DNA from 3 places in the Oleiphilus sp. HI0132 genome. Region 3 is predicted to be linked to each of the others. Evidence: predicted binding sites of a transcription regulator. Region 3 holds the regulator's gene; each other region holds the start of a gene.
What was found. The regulator sigma-54, encoded in region 3, starts transcription at its own class of promoters, with help from an activator protein. The targets are predictions, from matches to a motif close to TGGCACNNNNNTTGCTNT.
Positions count from the first base shown of each region.

Region 1: the regulator sigma-54 is predicted to act here: its motif matches at 1,295-1,312, upstream of A3766_RS19350 (DUF642 domain-containing protein).
Region 2: the regulator sigma-54 is predicted to act here: its motif matches at 950-967, upstream of A3766_RS31875 (pilin).

Region 1 is NZ_LWGJ01001275.1:22,415-25,700, reverse strand. It holds gene A3766_RS19355 (hypothetical protein) at 1-505, opposite strand, end outside; gene A3766_RS19350 (DUF642 domain-containing protein) at 631-1,260, opposite strand; gene A3766_RS19345 (hypothetical protein) at 1,470-2,573, opposite strand; gene A3766_RS19340 (efflux RND transporter permease subunit) at 2,570-3,286, opposite strand, start outside.
Region 2 is NZ_LWGJ01000412.1:7,427-10,712, forward strand. It holds gene pilB (type IV-A pilus assembly ATPase PilB) at 1-655, opposite strand, end outside; gene A3766_RS31875 (pilin) at 1,173-1,649, shown strand; gene A3766_RS05090 (helix-hairpin-helix domain-containing protein) at 1,757-2,095, opposite strand; gene A3766_RS05095 (nucleoside-diphosphate sugar epimerase/dehydratase) at 2,296-3,286, shown strand, end outside.
Region 3 is NZ_LWGJ01001353.1:7,735-11,020, forward strand. It holds gene lptA (lipopolysaccharide transport periplasmic protein LptA) at 1-117, shown strand, start outside; gene lptB (LPS export ABC transporter ATP-binding protein) at 130-855, shown strand; gene A3766_RS20700 (RNA polymerase factor sigma-54) at 1,166-2,710, shown strand; gene hpf (ribosome hibernation-promoting factor, HPF/YfiA family) at 2,813-3,121, shown strand; gene ptsN (PTS IIA-like nitrogen regulatory protein PtsN) at 3,148-3,286, shown strand, end outside.

The sequences.
Region 1 (3,286 bases), on a different contig from region 3:
GATAATAATCCATGTTCTGTAGATAATCTGTATCCCCTTCACCGGTAAATGCATGAACAGTGATCGCTATTCTAACTTCGGTTGTACCGGTTAAAACGTGGAACTTTGGTGCTGAAGCCAAGCTAGTATCGATAATATTAGGGTCAACAGCTGTCATATCGTAATTCGATGCGGTTTGGATCTCAAATGAGTTATTGACAAGTAATGCTGATAAAGGCCTTTCCTTGTAGATGGTCTGAAACCCATATACAAGCGCTGCTATTTGGAATAATGCAATCACTGACAGGTCAAACTTTAGACTCTTCTTACCTTTTTTATATACGACAAAAGTAAGTAGTGGCCCTAGTATCACGTCTACAGCAAACAGGATTAGAATGATTTCTGATATACCCTGTATTTTGAAGTAGAAGTCAGGATAAATTTGGAATCTGATAAAAAAGTAAACTATCGATACGATAGCGAGACTAATAAGAAAGTGGATTAGAAATGCGATGGGTTTTGTCATAGTCGTCAGTTAAGTTAGTGTTTAAACTAAGCTTAGAAGCGACTTGGATATTTTCAAAGAAATAAAGAACGGAATTAAAAAAAGCCGCATTTAAGTGCGGCTTTTTAGAAACTACAAAGGTATTGTTATTTCATTTTTTTACGTGTGGCAACTAGTCCTGCCAAACCTAATGCAAACAAAGCAATGGTGCCAGGTTCTGAAACTGCAGTAACTTTAACGTCGTCAAAAATATTACCTGTTGTATCTCTTCCGCCATCTAAGGATGTGAATGTTAAGGTAGAAAGCGAGCTAGTAGCTGTGAATTGATAAGTATACTGATTCCAGTTACCCCATGATTGGTTATAAACAGAATCTGAAAGGTCACCAACACTGACTGAGAAAGCTTCATCAGAGTTAGCTTGGCGGCGGCGACCAGCAAAACTTAACTCGTAGGCCTGACCTGCTGTCGTCGCGAAGTCTTGGAAGATAGAGAACTGACCATTAGCGTCTCCAGGGTGCGCATTAAGTTCTAATACTCTAATTCCATCATCGGCAGGTACGATAAAATTGTTAGACCATATTTCAACATTCTGGCTGGCGTCCCAATTTGGAATGCTAGAATAAATCTGCCACGTAGCTGCGCTTCCATACCCGCCAAGTGCTGCTTCGTTACCAATATCTTCGAAGCTGCCATTTTCTATAAGATTAGCTTGAGCACTCATAGATACAGCAGTAGTTAAACAGATTGAACCGAACAACTTTGTTAAATTTTTCATAATACAGCCTAATTTAATGAATAATAACTATAGGAAAGCAATAGATGCGCCAGAAGTTTATCTTTTTGTTTTTATTGATGTTTTCTAGTATTGATTGATCGATGTGTAAAATAAGCTGACGTAAATTTAGCCAGCTTCAAGATTTTGTGAACTAGTGAATCTAATGACTTCGTCTTACAAACCGCATTGGTAATACGGATATTATAATGTTAAATACCTTGGCAATGGTCGGTGTATTTATAAGAAACAATTTGATTGCGACCTACAGCGCTATTGATGTCGAAGAGATTATCTTCAAAAAGCTCATTACCCCAATCACAAAGCGTTTCAAGCGAAACCTTGTCATCCTTTACGATCGAAGAATGAAGCTTAAGCGTTAAACCGAGCTGACCATTCCACTTCATGACGCAGCTTGATATCGGATAGTTCTTTGTTCCTGGTGCACAGCAAAACCAGCGTTCTTTTTGTAATGCTGAAACCGCTTCTGCCTGTTTGCTCGGTAAGGCAGAGATATCTTCATCTAACCAGTTCCCCATTGCGGAGAAATTGCCAGCGTAAAAGGATTTATTGCTGAGGTAGCGATATAAAAATCTAATCATAAAGCCAGGTAGATATTTAGCTATCTTGGCTTGTTGCCAGTGCAGCCAATGCTCGCGTGACTTTAGCCGCTCGCGAATTCTGTCGTTTAACTGGGTAGGTGAAATATCCGCTTCGAGAGGGATATAAAATCCACTGGAGAAATTTGCATAGTCTGAGTCGGTTCCAAAATTAGCTGCCCCCCTTAAATTAACGGGATAAAACCACGAATAGCTTTGATTGCAGTTTTTTGAATCTGCAAGTAAATGCTTGGCAGCCGAGCGGTTTAGCGCCCATAGTATAAAGGTTGTTAAAGGGATATCGAGAGATTTTGCTCGTTGTTCGATAGCTGCGGTTTCATAACGATCAAAAAATAGAGTGTCTACCGAATTTTGGCTTACTTGATTATCCGCTTTCCAAAAACGCCATTTGACCCTTTTAGGGTAAGGTTGAACTTTTGCTTTGATCGCTTTCAATTCTTGAGTGTCAGGTTCACCGGTTTCTCTACACTTAGGGATCTTCACACTGGTGAAACCGAGATCGTTCAGCATGTGCTTCATTATGCTCATGCCGTCACCATTGGCGTGCTGGAAGATATCTACTTTTAGCGCTTCTTCTTGCTCTGAGGTGTGAGGCGTATATCGCCCCCAATATATGTCATCACTTACGCCTAGCTTGCGCCTTTGTTCAAACCATAAGGCAACATGATCTTTCGGGTGACGTTGAAATATACTCATGATGCCTGATCCGTCTTGAGAACGTTAAGGGTATTTTTCGCATCAAGCCAACCTGCTTCCCAGCTTGAAGTTAATACCTCATCATTATATGGGCTCTGTGATTTCTTCTTCGCTCGACTGCCCTGCTCAAAACCGCGTTGATAGGCGTCTTCAACGCTCTCGGAGTCGAGCGCATTATTCGTTACCTGTTTGCTAGCGGTGCTTAGGCTCTTGATATATTGATCCAGTAATAGGTAGCTTGCGGGCACTAAAAGCAAGCTGATCAGTGTTGCAAAAATAACCCCAAAGGCCAGCGATACGGCCATGGGTATTAAAAACTTAGCCTGAATGCTGGTTTCCAGGATCAAAGGTGTTAAGCCTGCAAACGTTGTAATTGACGTTAAGAGTATTGGCCTGAAGCGTTTCTTGCCAGCTTCGCATACTGCACTAAAGATATTCACGCCCTTCTTGCGCAGCTCATTAATACAGTCCATCAAGACCAGGTTGTCATTGACGACAATACCGCTGACCGCCACCATACCTATGAATGACCAAAGCGTTAATTCCAGATTTAATAACATATGACCGAAAAGTGAGCCTAGAATTCCAAAAGGGATTGCAAACAAAACCAATAAGGGCTGACTGTAAGACGAGAATAAAACCGCCATCATCAAATACATTACGAAGATAGCGATTAGATAACCGTTAAACAGAATATCTAAAAACGCCACAAT
Region 2 (3,286 bases), on a different contig from region 3:
TACGGTAGCGAACGCGGTAGCTTTTTTCATAAGGTTCGAAGTGTAAATCTGATGCGCCAGTTTTGATTGCGTCGAGTAGCATCTTGTTGACGTATTTAACAATCGGCGCATCATCCGCATCACTAGCCGACACTTCATTGTCTGAGTCATCGCTCTGATCAACATCGATGTCGTCAAGGTCTGCATCGTCCAGATCGCCCATCGTTGTATCCTGCGACTCAAGATACTTCTCGATGGCTGCATTAAGCTTGTCATCTTCAACGAGTATTGCGTCAACACTTGCGCCTGTATGAAACTTGATTTCATCAAGGGCAATAATATTGGTTGGGTCCGATACCGCAATAAAAAGCCGATTGCCACGCATAAATAAAGGCAGGGCATGGTGTTTTCTAATTAGCTTTTCATCAACCACCTTTTCGGGGAAGGATTCTTGCTGAAAGGCATTTAGGTCCAAAACAGGCATACCAAATTCTTGCGCAGCAGAAAATGCTAGGTCCTTGGCTTTAGCCGCTTTTGCTTGAACCAGATGGGAAACCAGTGATAAATTGTTCTGATGAGCGTGTAGCTGTGCTTTTCGGGCAGTTTCTTCATCGAGTAACTGATCCAAAACAAACTTTCTGGCCAAGCCAGTAAGTGTCGTGTTTTCTGCTGTCATGGGGCTTCTTTGCTTGAGTTAAATTCACCATTTAGATGCACAAACTAATGTTTGGACTAAATAACTGGCTTTAAACGGTTTAGCGCTTGCTGATAAACGCATACATATATAAGGAAGTGTAGTGGAAGTTTTCAGATTTAAAAGAAAGCTTCGCATAGTGTGAGTAACTGACAAATATTGTCACTTCCTGTCATCAAGAGTATGGTCCAATACTTGTGATAATACTTCAAGGTAATTCTATAAAAGAACTGTAATCTACTGACTAATAAGGGAAATAATATTAATATTTGTAATTGGCACGTTGCCTGCTATTGTTTAAGTGTCGGTACGCAGAGTGTGAAGACTGATTGCAAACGCTTAGAAGAGCAAGCAACTTTCCTGACGCGAAGCCATCCTTAAGGGTAGACTCAAGTTTACCTTTAAAGATGGGTTCCAGATTGAAGGTAGTAGTAAAGCAAACAGGCTACTAAAACAATCGAGCGGCCATTTATACTAAATCTGGAGATATATTATGAATATGAAAAAGAATCAGCAAGGTTTTACGCTAATTGAATTGATGATCGTTGTTGCGATTATTGGTATTTTGGCAGCGGTTGCCATTCCTGCTTATCAGGATTACACGATTCGAGCGAAAGTAACTGAAGGTATGGTTTCTGCGGCTGCGCTGAAAATTGGAGTAACAGATATGTTCGCTGATAGTGGTGTAGCTGGTATTGATTCGTATGCTGCTGTAGTTGCTGGGGACCAAGCGAACTTGAAGACTGGTTCAATTAAGGCAATCAAGATTGATAAGTCTACAGACACAAATCCAGGAACAATCACTATTGATATGACTCTGATTCCTGCGATCTCTGGTGCAGGTAATCTTGCCTTCGTACCTTCGATTGGTACAAATCCTTTAGCGGATGCCAATGCAGCGGGAACAATTGTTTGGGCTTGTGATACTGCAGCAACAACAATTGCTGATAAATTCCTACCAGCGACTTGTAAGTAATCGCTACATAGGAACTAGCTAGCCTTTAAGGCTGCTAACGAGAAACCCCGGCTTAGTCCGGGGTTTTTTGTGTCTGAAAGGTTGATAAAAACATAAAGATTAATGTTTTACTCAAGACTAAGTAAGTGTTCATTCTTGCTTAATGTACTTTTGCCTATACCTTTTACTGCAACTAACTCTTCGAGGCGGGCAAACTCACCATAGCGCTCACGATAGTCAACAATGGCTTCAGCTTTTTTTAAACCTACGCCTTTCAATGCTTTGGCAATAGTTTGAGCATCTGCGCTATTGATGTTTATGGCCTTACTGGTTTGTATTGAACTATTTGGTTCATTGTCTGCATAGCTAATATTGCTGAAAGAAAGCAGCAAGCTAAACAAAAAAGGGATAAGCAGGCGGGGAGGGATGTTTGCGATGTTGTTAGAAAGAAAAGAGTTTGATTTCATAAGTTCGCTCCTTGCGTTAATAGAATCAAGTGCATGAACGGCTATTGAGCAATCCGTGTCAAAGCTTGTGTCATGCAAGTTCGATATTAACGGCTTCAGAGGCGATAGTGAATACTAATTCTATGATTATTCCTAATTAATTTAACTCACTGACACAATTAGCGACAATCACTATTGTATTCACTAAGGACTTGGTTAAAATGAAGTCAGGCGCTCGCAGAAGCGCTCAGAAACTGGAGAATGATAAGGATAAATCGGACGTGCTAAGTAAGTTGTTACACCTTCCCCGGTACCAGAAACGCCTGGTTACGGTTTTTGCAGACAGTCTTTGTCTACCTTTCGCCTTATGGATGGCCCTAAGTTTACGTTACGATGAACTTTATTTGCTTGAAAATAGCTCCGTATTGTTAGTCGCTTTTGTCACCGTTTTTACCAGTATTTTTGTTTTTGCGCGTCTCGGTTTATATCGGGCTGTTATTCGCTATATGAGTAATCATGCTTTACTGGCGATTATTTCTGGTGTTTCTATCTCTGCTATTATGTTGGCGGCTTTGGGCTTTTTATTTCAGGCGCCGATTCCTCGTTCCGTTCCCATTATTTACTGGTGTTTAGCGATGATCTTTGTCGGAGGGACGCGTATGTTAGCTCGCTCTCTGGTACACCGCGATATGATGAAATCCAAAGATCGGGTGATTATCTATGGTGCGGGTAAGTCTGGCTTGCAGCTAAGTTCGATACTTTTTCATGGCAAGCAGGTTCAGCCAATTGCTTTTATTGATGATGATATTAGTAAGCACGGTAGCATTCTTAACGGTATCCGCGTTTATTCACCCGAGAATATTTCTGAGGTGCTCAAGCGTTATGGTGCGCAGAGTATTTTGTTAGCCTTGGGCCATGCTTCCAGGGCTCGAAGAGCTGAAGTGATAAAGGGCTTGGAGCAGTACCCGCTTGCTGTGCAGACCATTCCACAAATTAATGATGTTGTCAGCGGTAAGGCGCGAATTGAAGAAATTCGTGATGTTGATATTGAAGACCTGCTTGGGCGTGATGAAGTCGCGGCCGATAGGGCCAGGCTTTCGGGTTGTATCTCAAATAAGGTGGTGATGGTCACTGGTGCGGGGGGGTCAATTGGCTCTGAGTTGTGTCGCCAAATCGTCAAGCTAAACCCGCGAAAGATTGTCCTGTTTGAAT
Region 3 (3,286 bases):
GAGACCGCATCGGAAAATACTGAAGTGCCACTAATAAAAGGTTCTCCAGAAAACGAAAACAAACTGCCACTCGAACCTGCTCCAAATGCCGAGTCCGGTGCCGAGCAAAAGCAATAGACCTGAGCAACAATGAAAACTTTAAAAGCAGAAAACCTAGCCAAGGCCTATGATAAACGCCAAATAGTTAAAGATGTTTCCCTGACTATCAACAGCGGTGAAGTGATCGGGCTGCTCGGCCCTAACGGTGCTGGTAAAACCACTTGTTTCTATATGATTGTAGGCCTGGTTAAGCATGATAAAGGCAAGATATCAGTTAATGATACCGACCTATCATCCATGGCTATGCATGATAGGGCACGAAACGGTGTCGGCTACCTGCCCCAGGAAGCTTCAATATTTAGAAAGTTAAGTGTTCGAGACAATATCCTGGCGGTACTAGAGATTAGAAAAGATCTTTCTCGCAGCGAAAGGCGACAAAGAATGGAAGCCTTACTCGAAGAGTTTCACATCACTCACATCAAAGATAGTCTTGGCATGGCCTTGTCAGGCGGTGAACGTAGGCGAGTGGAAATAGCCAGAGCTTTAGCAATGGAGCCTGACTTCATTCTACTCGATGAGCCCTTCGCAGGTGTCGACCCAATATCGGTCAACGACATCAAGTCAATCGTCTCTCACCTTAAAAGTAAAAATATCGGCGTACTCATAACCGATCACAACGTTAGAGAAACGCTGGATATTTGTGAAAAAGCCTATATTGTTGGTGATGGCCATATCATTGCTTCAGGAAGTGCTGAAGACATTCTGAATAATGAAAAGGTCAAACAAGTCTACTTGGGCAATCAATTCAAATTATAAGCCAGTGGCTAGTTCATAGCATTCGATTCGAACAGCATATACAAACAATTAAGCATGACTTTCAGCTTAGAAATGAGTAGCATGCAATTTTCACGTCAACAAGACGATAACTTGATCTAAAACAATTATTTGTAGGCTGGTAACGTAAATATACTTTTATTTGTTTCACACTTTGCTATCTTCGCACTACACTTGTGTAAATGAAGTAAATATAAATACGTTTATTCACAGCGACCATTTCCGCAAAATATAATAAGCGACAATACATGATTCAAAATTTAAGTCTTAAGTTGGTGACATCCTCATGAACATGAAGGTTTCTCTCCAATTAAAGCTCGGTCAACAACTGACAATGACACCTCAATTGCAGCAAGCAATCCGCTTGCTACAATTGTCGACTCTTGACCTTCAAAACGAAATACAAGAAGCATTGGAATCTAATCCTATGCTCGAACTCCAGGACGATAACAACGAGCCTGGAAATACAAGTGATAAACAAGAAAATCAGAATGAAAGTCATCAAAATGATGGCAACGAGTACGCCTCTCAGGACAACCAACAAAGCAGTAGTACAGACACCAGTTCGAGCGAAGCACCTGCTAGTAATGAAGCCGACACGCCTAGTGAAGAGTGGTCAGATACTATACCGGAAGATCTGCCTGTTGATACGGCTTGGGATGACATATATACAAACAATGCGCCCAGTGGTCCCGTTCCCGAAGATGACAACAATGCCTTCGAACAAAGAAACGCTGCTACCGAGTCTCTTGCAGATCATCTAGATTGGCAACTTAACCTTACCCCCATGTCTGATCGCGACCGATACATTGCGATGTCATTAATCGACGCAACAGATACAGACGGCTACCTAACGAATACCGTTGAAGAGATACACGAGGGGCTGCACAACTCAGATGACGAAGACCCGGTTGAATTAGATGAAGTTGAAGCCGTCTTAAAACGCGTGCAGCACTTTGATCCACCTGGGGTATTTGCCAAAGACCTGCCCGACTGTTTGCTGCTACAGTTACGCCAGCTACCAAAAGATACGCCCTGGCTACCACAAGCAAAGCTTGTAATCAGCCACTACCTGAACTTATTAGGATCAAGAGACTACGCTCAACTAATGCGACGCAGCCGCCTTAAAGAGCATGAACTGAAAGAGGTTATCTCTCTAATTCAGTCTTTGAACCCTAAACCAGGTGAATCCATTGCTTCTTCCGAGCCTGAGTACATTGTGCCAGATGTCGTCGTAAAGAAAGAAAAAGGACGCTGGAAAGTTGAGCTCAACCCAGAGATTGCGCCAAAAATAAGGGTCAATGCAAATTATGCTTCGTTTATAAAGAGAGCTGACTCCAGTAACGACAACACCTTTATGAAGGATCAACTTCAAGAAGCAAAGTGGTTTATTAAAAGCCTACAAAGTCGTAACGAGACGCTTCTAAAAGTGGCAAGTAAGATAGTAGCTCACCAACAAGGCTTCCTTGACTATGGTGATGAAGCGATGAAGCCGCTGATTTTACATGATATTGCTGAAGCGGTAGAAATGCATGAGTCCACCATATCTCGTGTGACAACACAAAAGTACATGCATACGCCACGAGGCATATTTGAACTCAAATACTTTTTCTCAAGCCACGTCAGCACAACTACTGGCGGAGAGTGCTCGTCAACAGCGATTCGCGCAATTATTAAGAAGTTAATATCAGCAGAAAACCCTAAAAAACCTCTTAGCGATAGCAAGATTGCCGACTTGTTGAAAGAGCAAGGAATTAACGTCGCCCGCCGCACTATCGCAAAATACCGCGAAGCGATGTCGATCCCCCCATCGAACGAAAGAAAAAGATTGGTTTAATACAATATTTGATAACTTGCTGCCTGCAGCAAGTTGATTTGATAAGCGAAAAGTGAGTCAATATTCAACTCTCGCTAAAAATAACGATGATAGGAGAATACTATGCAATTAAATATCACTGGCCATCATGTAGATTTAACTGATGCACTTAAAGAATATGTGAAAACCAAATTGCAAAAGCTAGAGCGCCATATTGGCGGCATTAGCAACGTACAGGTAACCCTTTCTGTATCGAAACAAGCACATATTGCTGAATCAACGCTACATATCGCTGGTGCAGATATCCACGGCCACGCCGAGAACGACGACATGTATGCCGCTATCGACCAGCTAGTTGATAAGCTAGACCGTCAAATTCTTAAGCACAAGGAAAAGAAAGTTGACCGCGCACACGGCGCAGCAGCACGCTAGTTATTAGCGATCTTTAGAGTCGAAAAATGTCTGAAAATAAAATTACTATCGAGGCCATCTTGTCACCGGAGCTAACCCAACGCGGTTTGCCCGGTGGTAGCAAGAAAAAAGTTCTTCAACAGGCTGCACACCTGGTCTCAAAACAATTTCCTCATCTTGATGAAA